2 regions of the Micromonospora sp. L31 genome follow, and region 2 is predicted to be linked to the other one. Evidence: riboswitches for the same ligand, from Rfam matches in the RefSeq annotation. Region 2 holds a riboswitch; the other holds the start of a gene.
What was found. Region 2 has a riboswitch for cobalamin ahead of ACTMS9_RS01385 (ribonucleoside-diphosphate reductase subunit alpha). Riboswitches for the same ligand answer to the same signal wherever they lie in the genome.
Positions count from the first base shown of each region.

Region 1: another riboswitch for cobalamin. It lies ahead of cobN (cobaltochelatase subunit CobN); the one in region 2 lies ahead of ACTMS9_RS01385 (ribonucleoside-diphosphate reductase subunit alpha).

Region 1 covers NZ_JBQHDC010000004.1:70,069-77,661, forward strand. Annotated here, with positions in the region: gene ACTMS9_RS13090 (putative cobaltochelatase) at 1-2,219, opposite strand, end outside; gene cobN (cobaltochelatase subunit CobN) at 2,216-5,893, opposite strand; cobalamin riboswitch at 6,206-6,382, opposite strand; gene ACTMS9_RS13100 (MBL fold metallo-hydrolase) at 6,787-7,416, shown strand; gene ACTMS9_RS13105 (hypothetical protein) at 7,421-7,593, opposite strand, start outside.
Region 2 covers NZ_JBQHDC010000001.1:271,402-278,994, forward strand. Annotated here, with positions in the region: gene ACTMS9_RS01375 (DNA glycosylase AlkZ-like family protein) at 1-827, opposite strand, end outside; gene ACTMS9_RS01380 (ribonucleotide-diphosphate reductase subunit beta) at 847-1,842, opposite strand; gene ACTMS9_RS01385 (ribonucleoside-diphosphate reductase subunit alpha) at 1,845-4,187, opposite strand; cobalamin riboswitch at 4,340-4,575, opposite strand; partial or broken gene ACTMS9_RS01390 (sigma factor) at 4,716-4,940, shown strand; gene ACTMS9_RS01395 (hypothetical protein) at 5,128-5,463, shown strand; gene ACTMS9_RS01400 (Rieske 2Fe-2S domain-containing protein) at 5,546-6,385, shown strand; gene ACTMS9_RS01405 (LysM peptidoglycan-binding domain-containing protein) at 6,566-7,593, opposite strand, start outside.

The sequences.
Region 1 (7,593 bases), on a different contig from region 2:
CAGGCCCGACCGGTGGCGAGTTGGCGGAGGGGGTCGGTGGCGACCGTGTCGAGGCGGTGGTGGTCCGCGCCGAGCTGGGCGGCGAGGCGGCGACCGAGGCCGAGCCGGACCGGGCCGGACTCGCAGTCGACGACCACGCTGGGCGCGCCGGTGGCGGCGAGCACCGCCGCGGCACGGGCGGCCCGGTCCAGCGGGCGGTCGCCGGCGGTGGCCCGCCCGTCGGTGACGACCAGCACCAGCGGGCGGCGCTTCGGGTCGCGCAGCCGCTCCACCCGCAGCAGCTCGGCGGCGGCGAGCAGCCCCTCCGCCAGCGGGGTGCGCCCGCCGGTGGGCAGCTCGGCCAGCCGGGTCGAGGCGGCCAGCACCGAGGAGGTGGCCGGCAGCAGGGTACGCGCGCCGGCGCCCCGGAAGGCGATCACGGCGACCTTGTCCCGGCGCTGGTAGGCGTCGGTGAGCAGGGCGAGCACCGCGCCCTTGACGGCGGACATCCGCTGCCGGGCGCCCATCGACCCGCTGGCGTCGACCACGAACAGCACGAGGTTGCCCTCGCGTCCCTCCCGGACCGCCTCGCGCAGGTCGTCCGGGCGCAGCAGCAGCGGGCCACCGCGCCGGCCCCGGCCCGGCTGGTGCGGGGCGGCGGCCCGCAGCGTCGCCGGCAGGTGCAGCGCGCCGGGCCGACCGGCCGGCACCCGCTCGCCGGTGGTCCGGCCGCGCCCGGTCCGGGCGCGGGAGCGCCGTCCCGGCACGCCGTCGCCGATCCCGGGCGCGGTGAGCAGCCGGGCCCGCAACCCACCCTGGGGTACGGCCACCGGCTGCGCCCCGCTCGCCGGCCGGCCCTCGGTCCGGCCGTCTCCCGCGTCGCCTCCGGGGCGGGAGCCGTGGCCGTCGCCGCCGTCGGGGCCGTCGCCGGGACCGCCGTCGGTACGGTCCAGCCACCGGTCGTCGTCGTCCGCCGGCCAGCCGCCGTCGCTGCGGCCGGCCGGGTCGGGGCGGTCGTTCCGTTCGCCGGAGCGTCCGTCGTCGTCGGCCTCGGTCGACCCGGGTTCGCCGCGCCCTGCCGGGCCCGAACCGCCGGGACCGTGGTCGTCGGCGTGGCCGCCGGCCGGGTGGCCGCCCTCGCCCCCGCCCCCGCCGGGGCCGTCCGGACCGTCTTGGGGGCCGGCACCGCCAGCCGGGCCGCCGCCAGGCGGGTCGTCGTCCGGGTGCTCGTCCTGGGCCCGCCGCAACGCCTCGTCCAGGCGCTTCTCGTCCAGGTCCGGGCTGTCGAACGGGTCGCGGCGGCGACGGTGCGGCAGTGCGAGCCGGGCGGCGACCCGGACGTCCTCGGCACCCACCCGGTCCCGGCCCTGCCAGGCGGCGTGCGCGAGGGCGGTACGGGCGGTGACGATGTCGGCGCGCATCCCGTCCACGTCGAACGCGGCGCACACCTCGGCGATCTGGCGCAGCGCGGCGTCGGGCAGCCGTACCCGGTCCAGCCGCCGCCGGGCGGCGGCGACCCGGTGGGCGATCTCGGCGTCGGCGTCGGCCCACCGGGCGGCGAACCCGGCCGGGTCGGCGTCGGCGGCGAGCCGGCGGCGGACCACCTCGACGCGGACGGCCGGGTCGCGGCTGGCGCCGACGGCGACGGTGAGCCCGAACCGGTCGAGCAGCTGCGGGCGCAGCTCCCCCTCCTCCGGGTTCATCGTGCCGACCAGCAGGAACCGGGCGGCGTGGCTGACCGAGACGCCTTCCCGCTCGACGTGGCAGCGGCCCATCGCGGCGGCGTCGAGCAGCAGGTCGACCAGGTGGTCGTGGAGCAGGTTCACCTCGTCGACGTAGAGCACGCCGCGGTGGGCGGCGGCGAGCAGGCCCGGCTCGAAGGCGCGTACCCCCTCGCCGAGGGCCTTCTCCAGGTCGAGCGAGCCGACCACCCGGTCCTCGGCGGCGCCGACCGGCAGTTCGACCAGGCGGGCCGGGCGGCGCTCGGCCGCCGGCTCGGCCGGGTGCGGCCCGTCCGGGCAGGCGGGGTCGGCGGCGGCCGGGTCGCAGGCGAAGCGGCAGCCGGCGACCCGATCGACCGGGGGCAGCAGCGCCGCGAGAGCCCGCACGGCGGTGGACTTGGCGGTGCCCTTCTCGCCCCGCACCAGCACCCCGCCGATGGCCGGGGAGACGGCGTTGAGCAGCAGGGCCAGGCGCATGTCGTCCATGCCGAGCACCGCGCTGAACGGGTAGCCACTCATTGCCGGTCCTCCAGGTCGCCCTCGCTGGCCAGGTACGTCTCGCGGAGCCGGTCGAGGGTGGCCGGTTCGGGCGCCGCCCACAGGCCCCGGTCGGCGGCCTCCAGCAGCCGCTCGGTGATGCCGCGCAGCGCCCACGGGTTGGACTGCTCCAGGAACTCCCGGGTGGTCTCCTCGAAGACGTACGCGGCGGCCAGGTGCTCGTACATCCAGTCGTCGACGACGCCGGCGGTGGCGTCGTAGCCGAACAGGTAGTCCACGGTGGCGGCCAGCTCGAACGCGCCCTTGTAGCCGTGCCGGCGCATCGCGGCGATCCACTTCGGGTTGACCACCCGGGCCCGGAACACCCGCCGGGTCTCCTCGCCGAGGGTGCGGGTGCGTACGTCGTGCGGCATCGCCGAGTCGCCCACGTACGCGGCGGGCGCGGCGCCGGTGAGGTGGCGGACCATCGCCACCATCCCGCCGTGGTACTGGAAGTAGTCGTCGGAGTCCACGATGTCGTGTTCGCGGGTGTCCTGGTTCTTCACGGCGACGGCGATGCGGGCGAAGGAGCGTTCCATGTCGGCGCGCGCCTCCCGCCCGTCCAGGTCCCGGCCGTAGGCGTAGCCGCCCCAGACGGCGTACACCTCGGCGAGGTCGGCGTCGGTGCGCCAGTTCCGGGCGTCGATCAGCGGCAGCAGCCCCGCCCCGTACGCCCCCGGCTTGGAGCCGAAGATCCGGGCGGTCGCCCGGCGGGCGTCGCCGTGTTCGGCGAGGTCGGCGTCCACGTGGGCCCGGACGAAGTTCTCCCCGGCCGGCTCGTCGAGGGCGGCGACCCGGCGTACCGCGTCGTCGAGCAGCGCCACGACGTGCGGGAAGGCGTCGCGGAAGAAGCCGGAGATGCGGACGGTCACGTCCACCCGGGGACGCCCCAGCTCCGCCAGCGGCACCACCTCGACGCCGGTGACCCGCCGGGACCGGTCGTCCCAGGTCGGCCGGCAGCCGAGCAGGGCCAGCACCTCGGCGATGTCGTCGCCCTGGGTACGCATGGCGCTGGTGCCCCAGACGGTGAGCCCCACCGAGCGGGGGTACGCGCCGGTGTCGGCGAGGTGCCGGGCGAGCAGCGAGTCCGCGAGGGCCACCCCGACGTCCCAGGCGTTGCGGGACGGGATGGCCTTGGGGTCGACGGAGTAGAAGTTGCGGCCGGTGGGCAGCACGTTGACCAGGCCGCGGGTGGGTGAGCCGGAGGGGCCGGGCGGCACGAACCGGCCGTCCAGCGCGCCGAGCACCCGGTCGATCTCGTCGGTGGTCCGGGCCAGCCGGGGCACCACCTCGCGGGCGGCGAAGCGCAGCACGTCGGCGGCGTCGCCGATCGCCCGGCCGGTGACCTCCTCGACCACCGCGTCGACCTTGTCGGCGTCCCAGCCGAGGGTCTCCATGCCGACGACCAGCCGGCGGGCCAGGGCCTCGACCAGGTCGACGGCGTCGGCGGCGGTGGCGGCCGGCCCGTCGGCCGCCTCGGTCAGCGGCTCGGGCACGGCGATCCGCCGTCCCGGCTCGGCGAGCAGGTCCTGCTCGTCCAGCCCGTACGCGGCGGCGAGCGCCTGGCGCAGGCCGGGCAGGGCGCGGGTGCCGCCCCAGACCTGGGGGGCGCGCAGCACGGCGAGGACGAGGTTGACCCGGGCCTCGCCGGTGGGCGCCTCGGCGAGGATGTGCAGCCCGTCGCGGATCTGCACGTCCTTGACCTCGCAGAGGTACCCGTCGAGGTGCAGCACGAAGTCGTCGAAGTCGTCGGCGGCCGGCATGTCATCGGTGTGCAGGTCGTGGTGCAGCTCGGCGGCCCGGACCAGCTCCCAGATCTGCGCCCGCACGGTCGGCACCTTGGCCGGGTCGAGCGCCTGGACGGTGGCGTACTCGTCGAGGAGCTGTTCGAGTTTGGCCAGGTCGCCGTACGTCTCGGCGCGGGCCATCGGCGGGACGAGGTGGTCGACGACGACGGCGTGCGCCCGGCGCTTGGCCTGGGTGCCCTCGCCGGGGTCGTTGACGATGAACGGGTAGACCAGCGGCAGGTCGCCGAGGACGGCGTCGGGGGCGCAGTCGGCGGCGAGGCCGAGCCCCTTGCCGGGCAGCCATTCCAGCGTGCCGTGCTTGCCGAGGTGCACCACCGCGTCGGCGCCGAAGCCGCCGTCGGCCACCGGCGCGGCCAGCCAGCGGTACGCGGCCAGGTAGTGGTGGCTGGGCGGCAGGTCGGGGTCGTGGTAGATGGCGATCGGGTTCTCGCCGAAGCCACGCGGCGGCTGGATCATCAGCACCACGTTGCCGAAGCTCAGCCCGGCCAGGACCAGGTTGCCGCCGTCGGCGTACAGCTCGCCGGGCGGCTCGCCCCAGTGGGTGCGCATCCGGTCCCGCAGCGGCGCCGGCACCCGGGCGAACCAGCGCCGGTAGGTCTGCCCGGGTACCCGCGCCTCGGCGGCGGCGAGCTGCTCGGGGGTGAGCCATTCGACGTCGTGCCCGCCGGCGGCGATCAGCGCGTGGATCAGCGCGTCCCCGTCGGTGGGGACCGGCTCGTCGCCGAGGTCGTAACCGGCGTCGGCGAGGGCGGCGAGCAGCCGTACCGCCGAGGCGGGGGTGTCCAGGCCGACCGCGTTGCCGACCCGGGAGTGCTTGGTCGGGTACGAGCTGAGCACGACGGCGAGGCGCTTGTCGGCGTTGGGCACGTGCCGCAGCCGGGCCTGGCGGACGGCGATGCCGGCCACCCGGGCGGCCCGCTCCGCATCGGCGGCGTAGACCGAGAGCCCGTCGGCGTCGACGCGCTTGAACGAGAACGGCACGGTGACGATCCGCCCGTCGAACTCGGGGATGGCCACCTGCATCGCGGCGTCCAACGGGGAAAGTCCGGCGTCGCTGCCGGCCCACTGCTCGCGGGTGCTGGTGAGGCAGAGCGCCTGCACGATCGGCACGTCGAGGGCGGCGAGCGCGCCGACGTCCCAGGCATCCTCGTCGCCCCCGCCGGAGGCGTCCGCCGCGACGGCACCGCCGGCGGCGAGCACGGTGACGACCAGGGCGTCGCAGCGGGCGAAGAGGGGCAGCGGCCCGTCGCCGGGGGTGAGCCCGCGCAGCGAGCCGCAGAAGATCGGCAGCGGGTCGCCGCCGGCCGCCTCGACCGCGTCGGCGAGGACGTCGACGAAGCCGGTGTTCCCGGCGAGGGCGTGCGCCCGGTAGAAGACGATCCCGACGGTGGGGCGGGTCGCCGTCGACACCGCGGCGGCCCGGTCGCCGTGCACCCCGTACGCGGGGGTGGGCGCGGGCGGGTCGAAGCCCTCGCCGGTCAGCAGCACCGTGTCGGAGAGGAACCGGGCCAGCTCGGCCAGGTTCTCCGGACCCCCCTCGACCAGGTAGGACAGCGCCTGGGTGGCCACTCCGGAGGCCACCGTGGAGGCGGCCATCAGCTCCGCGTCGGGCACCGCCTCGCCGCCGAGCACCACCGTGGGCACGCCCGAGGCGAGCACGGCGGCCAGCCCGTCCGGCCACGCCTGCCGGCCGCCGAGCAGGCGTACGACGGCGAGGTCGACGCCGTCGAGCAGCGCCGGCACGGCGTCGGCGGCGACCCGGGCGGGGTTGGCCAGCCGGTAGTCGGCGCCGCTGGCGCGGGCGGCGAGCAGGTCGGTGTCGGCGGTGGAGAGCAGCAGGATGCGCACGGACGGCTCCGGAGAGTGACGCCCGGACCGGCGCGGGGCCGGTCGGGCGAGGCGAGGGGACGGGCGCGGTTCAGCGGGTACGACGGGCCGCCGGGCGGATCACCGGCGATGGACCGGTGGGCGGCACGGTGCGGCGGTCAGCGGTGAACGGCGGAACGCGGGGCGCGGGCGCCGGACGGGGTGTCCGGACGGTCGGCCGGCGCGACGGCGCGGCCGGGCAGGGGCGCGTCAGCGCGCCCGGAACGGGTACGACGGGGCTCGTCGGCGGTGGAGACGCTGCGCGTCATCGGGGTCCTCCTCGGGTGTCCACGCCCTGGGGTCGCTCCGACGGCCGAAGTATCCTGGCTTCCGGATCAACGCTCTCCCCCGGCCTTCCAACCGCAGGAACACGGCCGTGACTCGCAAGGGGGGATCGCTCCCCGGTGACAGTGGCGGGACCGCGCCGGAATCGCACCGACTTCCTTCACTGCCGTCAGGCCGCGAATGCTGCCACACCCCTCGGCACCGGGTCAACGCCGCCCCGGCTCGCGCCGGGCGGGCCGGCCCATCGAAGCCCGACGATCATCAGCGACCGTCCCCGCACTTCGGACAATGTCCGACCTCGATGTCGCGCCCCCTTTGCTCTGCTGCCTCGGAGGCACCACTGGGAGCGCTTCGCTGTTGCCGCGGCGGCAGCAGAGCAAAGGGGACGGTGCGGGCGGGTATCCGCCGGTCAGCGTCGACGGCGGGGCCATCGGCCGGGGGCCGAACGCCTACGATCGGTCCCGCCGGCCGAAGAATCGCCGGTCGATCGGGAAAGGACCCCAGCCATCGCCGAGCCCACGTTCCACCACCTCGCCGGCCGGGTCTGGCTCTACCCGGGCGATCCCGACCCGGGCACCATCCAACCGAGCGTGGCGCTGATCACCGACGAGCGCGGCGGCGTGCTGGTCGACGCCGGGCACAGCCCGGGCCACGCCCGGGAGATCCGCGCCGCGCTGACGGCGGCGGGGCTGCCCGAGCCGCGCTGGCTGGTCTACACCCACCACCACTGGGACCACGTGTGGGGCGCCTGCGCCTGGCCGGGCGTGGAGATCGTCGGGCACGTCGCCGGGGAGGCGCCGCTGCGCGCCGAGGCGGCCCGCCCGTGGAGTCAACGCTACCTGCGCGAGCAGGTCCGCGCCGAGCCGCGACTCGGCCCCAGCTTCCGGGCCCGCGCCCTGGCCATGGACTCCTGGGACGACTTCGCGGTGCTGCCGCCCACCCGCACCTTCACCGACGAGCTGGAGCTGCCCACCGGCGTACGGCTGCGCCACGTCGGCGGCCGGCACGCCCCCGACTCGACCGTGGTGCTGGTGCCCGACTCGGCGGTGATGCTGCTCGGCGACTGCTTCTACCCGCCGCCGATGCACCTGCGCCAGGACGGGGACGGCCCCGACCTGGCGCTGGTGCGCCGGCTGCTCGACGACCGCTACCACTGGTACGTCTCCAGCCACGCCGACCCGATGACCCTCGACGAGGCCCGCGCCGCCGTCGAGGGGTGAGCGGTCAGCGCATCCGGCGCTCCGGGTGGGCCCGGTTCCAGACCCGCATCCGCTCCGGGTAGCCGGTCTTCGCCGCCTCGTAGAGCGGCACGGCGTGCCGGCCGGCCAGCTTCGCCGCCACCTGCGGCGAGCCGGTCCGGCGGCGGATCCACTCGCCGTCGTGGGCGATCGCCACCA
Region 2 (7,593 bases):
ACGTACTCGAAGTCGAAGAGCTCCCGGGTCCGCTTCCGGTCGTGGACCAGCCGGTCGAACGGCGACAGCAGCGCGGTACGGCCGGCGAACGGCTGACCGACGGCCGCCGGGTCGACCCGCCACCCGCCGGCGGTGCCCTCGACCTGCGCCGGTTCACCGGCCTCCCCGACGACCGACGCCCGGGCGATGCCCAGCGAACGCAACCGCCGCTCGTCGCGCGTCCGCCGGGCCTCGTCCGCCGGGACGGCCGCCGTGCCGGCCGGGTAGACCCGCTCGGCCAGATCCCACCGGCGTTGCCGACCGACCCGGTCGGAGACGGCGATCTCGCCCCGGGCGGCGAGGATCTCCAGCAGTTGGGTGACGTTGCGGTTGTTCGTCCAGCCGGTCGACGGCCACGGCACCACGCTGCGGTCCGGCACGTCCCGGGAGAGCAGCGGGCCGGAGTCGCGCAGCAGGTCGAGCACGAACCGGTGGAACGTGGCGTTCGCCGCCAGCCAGGCGTGCTTGCGCGAGCCCTCCGGCGGCCACGCCGCCATCTCGGCGAGGTGCAGCCCGAGGTCCGCCGTCGGCCGCACCATGGCCTGGTGCTCGAACATGGTGCGGTCCCGCTCCACCGCCTGTCGCAGGTGGTCCGGCCGGTACCCGGCGCCCAGCCGCGTCCACGCGACGAGGTCGGCGCTGGGCGCCACGGCGGCCGTCGGATCCAGTTGCAGGAACGTCAACCTGTTGACCACGGTCAGCAGGTCCGGCGGGCGGTGCGCGTCCAGCAGTTGGGCGCGCACCGCGATCCGCCGGGCGTCGACCCGATCGAGCCGGTGGACAGGCATGAGCCGAGGCTATGCGCCCTCAGAAGTCGTCGTCCAGGCTGACCTCACCGCCGACGGCCACCTGGTACGCGGACACCCGCCGCTCGAAGAAGTTGGTCAGCTCCTGCACGTCCTGCAACTCCATGAACGGGAACGGGTTCGTCGACCCGTACGCGGGCGGCAGGCCGAGCCGGGCGAGCCGGGCGTCCGCCACGTACTCCAGGTAGCGACGCATGTCGGCGGTGTTCATGCCCGGCAGGCCGTCCCCGCAGAGGTCCCGGGCGAAGGCCAGCTCGGCCGTCACCGCCTCGTCCAGCATGGTCCGCACCTCATCCGCCATCGCCTCGTCGAACAGCGACGGCTCCTCGGCGCGGACGGTGTCGACCACCGAGAAGGCGAACTCCATGTGCATCGACTCGTCGCGGAACACCCAGTTGGTGCCGGTGGCCAGCCCCGAGAGCAGCCCACGCGAGCGCAGCCAGTAGACGTAGGCGAAGGCGCCGTAGAAGAACAGCCCCTCCACGCAGGCCGCGAAGCAGATCAGGTTGAGCAGGAACGCCCGCCGCTCCGCCCGGCTCTCCAGCCGGTGCAGGCCGCCGATCGAGTCGATCCAGCGGAAGCAGAACTCCGCCTTGTCGCGGATCGACGGGATGTGCTCGACCGCCGCGAACGCCTTCGCCCGCTCGTCGTGGTCGGGCAGGTAGGTGTCGAGCAGGGTCAGGTAGAACTGGACGTGCACCGCCTCCTCGTAGAGCTGGCGGGAGAGGTAGAGGCGGGCCTCGGGCGCGTTGACGTGCTGGTAGAGGTTGAGCACCAGGTTGTTCGCCACGATCGAGTCGCCGGTGGCGAAGAACGCCACCAGGCGGTGGACCAGGTGCCGCTCGCCGGCGGAGAGCGTCACCAGATCGGGTACGTCGGAGGCCAGGTCCACCTCCTCCACCGTCCAGGTGTTGCGGATGGCGGCCCGGAACCGCTCGTAGAAGTCCGGGTAGCGCATCGGGCGCAGGGTCAGGTCCATGCCGGGGTCGAGCAGCATCGTCACTGGCAGGCCTCGCAGATCTCGGGGTTCTCCAGCGAGCAGGCGACCGCGTCGCTCTCGCCGACGGACAGGGTGAGCAGGGCCGGCGCCGCCGGTCGCGGCGAGGGCACGGGTGCGGCCGCCGGCGCGGCGGCGACCGTGGTCTGCGCGATCCGGGTCGCCGGACGGGACCGCAGGTAGTAGGTGGTCTTCAGGCCGGCCCGCCAGGCGTACGCGTACATCGAGGAGAGCCGGCCGATGGTCGGGCTGGCCTGGAACAGGTTGAGCGACTGCGACTGGTCCACGTACGGGGCGCGGGCGGCGGCCAGGTCGATCAGCGCCTTCTGCGGCAGCTCCCAGGCGGTGCGGTGCAGCGCCTTCAGCTCCGCCGGCAGGTCCAGCTCCTGCACCGAGCCGTCCGCCCGCTTGATCGCGTCCCGGGTCTGCGGGGTCCACCGGCCCAGCCGCTTCAGGTCGGCGACCAGGTGCCGGTTGACCTGGAGGAACTCCCCGGAGAGGGTCTCCCGCTTGAAGACGTTGGAGACCAGCGGCTCGACGCACTCGGCGCAGCCGGCGATCGAGGCGATGGTGGCCGTCGGCGCGATCGCCACCAGCAGCGAGTTGCGCAGCCCGTGCCGGGCCACCCTCTCCCGCAGCGCCGCCCACGCCTCCGGCCGGGTGGGCCGGGCGTCCGGCCAGTGGTCCGGGTGCAGCACCCCGCCGGCTGCCCGGGTCAGCGGGTACGCCGGGTGCGCGCCCTGCTCCGCCGCCAGGTCGGCGGAGGCGTCGTACGCGGCCAGGGCGATCTCCTCGGCGATCCGGGTGGACAGGGCCAGCGCCTCCGGCGAGTCGAACGGCAGTCGCAGCGCGGCGAAGACGTCGGCCAGCCCCATCACGCCCAGCCCCAGCGGCCGCCACCGCCGGTGCGCGGTGGCCGCCTGCTCGGTGGGGAACCAGTTCCGGTCGATCGCCCGGTCCAGCGCCCCGACCGCCAGCCGGACCGTCGTGGCGAGCTTGGCGAAGTCCACGCCACCGTCGACCAGGTGGGCGGCCAGGTTGACCGAGCCGAGCGTGCAGACGGCCGTCTCGTCGTCGCTGGTCACCTCCAGGATCTCGGTGCAGAGGTTGGAATGGTGCACCACACCCCCGCCCGCGCCGACCTGGTTGCAGGTGCGGTTCGCCGCGTCCTTGAACGTCATCCAGCCGTTGCCGGTCTGCGCCAGGGTGCGCATCATCCGGCCGTACAGGGTGCGGGCCGGCAGCGTTCGCACCGCCTTGCCGGCCGCCTCCGCCGCCCGGTAGGCGGCGTCGAACTCCGCGCCCCACAGGTCGACCAGCTCCGGCACCTCCTTCGGGTCGAAGAGCGACCAGTCGGCGTCCGCCTCGACGCGGCGCATGAACTCGTCCGGCACCCAGTTGGCCAGGTTCAGGTTGTGCGTACGCCGGGCCTCGTCGCCGGTGTTGTCCTTCAGTTCCAGGAACTCCTCGATGTCGGCGTGCCAGGTGTCCAGGTAGACGCAGGCCGCGCCCTTGCGCCGGCCGCCCTGGTTGACCGCCGCGACGCTGGCGTCGAGGGTGCGCAGCCAGGGCACGATGCCGTTGGAGCGGCCGTTGGTGCCCCGGATCAGCGACCCCCGCGAGCGCACCCGGGACCACGAGATGCCGATTCCACCGGCGAACTTGGACAGCCTCGCCACCTGCGTGTAGCGGTCGTAGATCGAGTCCAGCTCATCGCGGGGCGAGTCGACCAGGAAGCAGGAGGAGAGCTGCTGGTGCCGGGCGCCGGCGTTGAACAGCGTCGGCGAGCTGGGCAGGTAGGCCAGCCGGGACATCAGCCGGTACAGCTCGCCGGCCTGCTCGACGGTGTCGGACAGGCCGGTGGCGACCCGCAGCCAGAAGTGCTGCGGCCGTTCGAGCACCGCCCGGCTGCGCGGGTGGCGCAGCAGGTAGCGGTCGTGCAGGGTGCGCAGTCCGAAGTACTCGAAGGCGTCGTCGCCGGCGTGGTCGACCAGGGCGTCGAGGGCGGCGGCGTGCGTCGCGACGAAGCCGGCGAAGCCCGGGTCCAGCAGGCCCTCGGCGTACGCGGCGGAAACGCTGTCGCTGAAGCTGTCGATGCCCTGGCCGGTGGTCTCGTCGGCGATCCGCCCGGCGAGCAGGCGGGCGGCCAGCCGGGCGTACCCGGGCTCCTCGGCGGTGAGCCCGGCCGCCGCCGCGATGGCCAGCCGGGTCAGCTCGTCGGTGTCCGCGCCGGCGGTGCGACCCGACTCGACCAGGGCGAGGATCCGCTCCGGGTCGGTGTCGGGCAGGTCGTGGTGGTGCTGGTGCAGGAGGTCCCGCAGTGCCCCGACCGGGGGTGGGGCGATGGTGGATGACGCCGTCACGTGCTCTCCTGGGTGGTCGGTGTGGACCGCGGGAGGGCACGACGGCACGCCGGATCGCCACCGGTCGGTGTGCCGGCGGTGCTCCGTACGGCTCGACGGCCCTCCCACGAGGCCCCGAGGTGGTCCGCGTGCCCGGTGGGCACGCCCTGCTGGCAGGTCTTCGGACTCGCGGGCAGACGCGTCCGGCGCGTTCGCCTACTGGCCGTCGCTTCCCGGGCCCCGTCGGGCCCAGTGCTCGTGACGGCGGTCGTTCTCGCTCACCGCTGCGGGGCAGTCCCGGATTCGCACCGGGTTCCCTGTTCGGCGCGACGCCTGGCGGACGTCGACGCCTGGCGGACCCTTGGGGGGTAGCACCAGCAGTAAAAGTGATCCTAGATGTAGTGGGTCGCAAAAAGCCAACACACCATATGCTGTGGGCGTGTCGCATCGGCGGAGAAATATGCGCCGCGTACAACCTGGACGGTGCCCGACCCCGTCAGCGGGGTGAATGTTCACGGACGGGGTGGGTGGATGCGGGCGGACCTGGAACAGGAGTACGTCGAGTACGTCACGTCGCGGCTGCCGGCGCTGCGCCGGATCGCCTGCCACCTGACCGGGGACGCGCACCGTGGCGACGATCTCGTCCAGACCGCCGTCACCCGGCTCTACGTCGGCTGGCGGCGGGCCCGCGAGGCGGACAACGTCGACGCGTACGTGCGTACCGTGCTGGTCCGGGTCTTCCTCGACGAGAAGCGCCGGCTCTGGTCCCGGGTCCGCCTGGTCGACACGACACCCGAGCCGGCGCCCGCCCCGACTGGCGACGCGGTGGAGGACCGGGAGCTGCTGCACGCCGCGCTCGCCCAGGTGCCGCCCCGGCAGCGGGCCGTGCTGGTGCTGCGCGCGCGCCGTCGCCCGGCGGATCGCCCTCGAACTCCGCTACGCCGTGGATTGGCCCCTCCGGCTGCCGGTGCGCTTCGCCACGCCCCCGGCCGGCCTGAAGCCGATGGCGTACCTGATGAGCAGGAGGGCGAACGACCGCTGGGACGTGGAGCTGTCCTACGGCGCGGTCATCGGCGATCCCACCTCCCGCATCAACGGCCACCCCGCCCGCCGCACGTCCTCCCTGGACGGCGGCGCGAGCCTCCAGGTCTACGGAGTCCAGGGTCTGTACGTGGAAATGACCGCGCACGACAAGGCCACCCTGCGCAAGCTCGGCGGCAACCTGGACGGCCTCTTCCGCAGCGCCACCTTCCACCCGGAGGCCCACGACTGGCGCTGATTTCGGCCGGGCGGCGGAATTCGTCCCCGCCGCCCGGTTTGCGACCGCATCTGCCGGGAAGTCGGGGAACGTGCGAGCGCTGATGAACAAGATCGAGCAGAACGCCGCGCTGGACCCGGTCGGCGATCGACTCCAGCGGGCCGTCCAGTCGACCCTGCGCGGGCAGCGGGTCCGTGACCTGCTGCACGGCGTCTGGCTGGGCCATCCGCTGCACCCGGCGATGGTGCAGGTGCCGGTGGGCGCGTGGATCAGCGCCGCCGTGCTGGACCTGCTGCCCGGTCAGCGCCGGGCCGCGACCACCCTGGTCGGGCTGGGTACGGTGAGCGCCCTCCCGGCCGCCGTCGCCGGGCTGAACGACTGGGCCGCCCTGGCCCGGGACCAGCGCCGGGTCGGGCTGGTGCACGCCGCCTCCAACTCCGTCGCGCTGGTGTTCTACGCCAGTTCGCTCGCCGCCCGGATGCGCGGCCGGCACGGCATGGGGCGGGTGCTGGCGTACCTGGGGCTGAGCGCGGCCAGCACCGGGGCGTACATCGGCGGGCACCTGGCGTACAAGCAGGGTGCGCAGGTGAACCAGAGCATCTCCGAGCTGCACCGGATGACCGACGAATGGAAGGCCATCGCCGACCTGGCCACGCTGCCGCAGCGCGAGCTGATCACCCGCGAGGTCGACGACGTCTCGGTGATCCTCTACCGGCACGGCGACGACGTCACCGTGATGCTGGAACGCTGCCCGCACCAGAGCGGCCCGCTCGGCGAGGGCGAGGTGCAGGAGATCGAGGGCCACGCCTGCGTGGTCTGCCCCTGGCACGGCTCCACGTTCCGGCTCAACGGCGGCGAGGTCGTGCACGGCCCCGCCGCGAACGACCAGCAGCTCCTGCCGACCCGGGTGGTCGACGGAATCCTCCAGACCAAGCTGCCCTGACCTCCCACCGGGCACCTGGCCGGACCGCGGTGGCCCGGGCCGGGCGGCCCGTCGGCTCACGGCATTGCGGGCACGGCAGGGTGCCGTGGCCCGGGCCAGTGACCTGCCGGTTCCGGTCGCGAGCGCCGCAGATCACGCCGCCCGCTGTTGTTGGGCGCGGCCGGGTGCGCGTACCCCTGGTCAGTCACGGCGGTGGCGAGCGCGGGCGGCCGCGACGGCCCGGGCCGGGCGGCGGCGCAGCCCGAGCACCGCGCCGATCTGCGCGCCGACGATGCTGGCCACGGCGAGCACCGCGGAGACCGCCAGCGGCCGGTTCATCCCGTCGTCGTCGGTGGCCCGGGAGGCCCCGGCCGCCATCGCCGGGGGTGCCCCCGCCGGCCGCTCCACCTGCGGCGGCATCGTCCGGGGTGCCGGCTGTCCCGGCGTCGCGCCGGTCCCGCCCGGTCCGACCTGACCGCCCGGAGCACCCGGCCCGGCCTGCTCGTCGGGGACCGGCGACCCGATGCCGCCGGGGGACCCCTTCGGCGAGCCCGGGGACGCGGCCGGCGGCTGGGGCGACGGCTTGCGCGGCGTCGGCTGTCCGGCCACCAGCCGGCCGGTCGCGTGCGTGCGTGCACCGCCGTCCTCCGCCCGCGCCGGCAGCTTGATCAGCTGGCCCGGCCGGATCCGGTCGGCGTCGTGCAGCCGGTTGAGCCGGGCCAGCTCCTGGTAGCGGTCGAAGTCGTCCAGGTAGCGTTCCGCCACCTCGCCCAGGTAGTCGCCCTTGGCGACCCGGTACACCGGCGGGGCCGGCTGCGGCCGGACAGCCTCGGCGCCGGCACCCTCGGGGACCGCCCCCGTCGATCCGACGGGCGGCGCCGCGAGGACCACCGTCGCGCCCGTCGCCGGCATTGCCGCGCCCGTCGCCGGGAGCCCGGTGCCGGCCGTCGCCGGGTACGTCATGGCCGCCGCCGCGCTGGCCGCCGGGCTCGCCGCGATGATCAACGCGACCGACCCGACCAGCGCCGCCGCCGCCCGTTGCTGCCGGCTCATCCCGGGCAGCCGGGGCGCCGGCCGCCGGGTCGCCTGCGCCGCCAGCTCCACCAGCACGGAGAAGGCGAACGTCGCCCAGCCGAACCAGCCGACCACGGCCAGCGCGCGCAGGAACAACCGACCGTCGTCCCGGCTGGTGAGCGCCGTGCCCACCTCCGACAGGCTGGGCAGGTGGT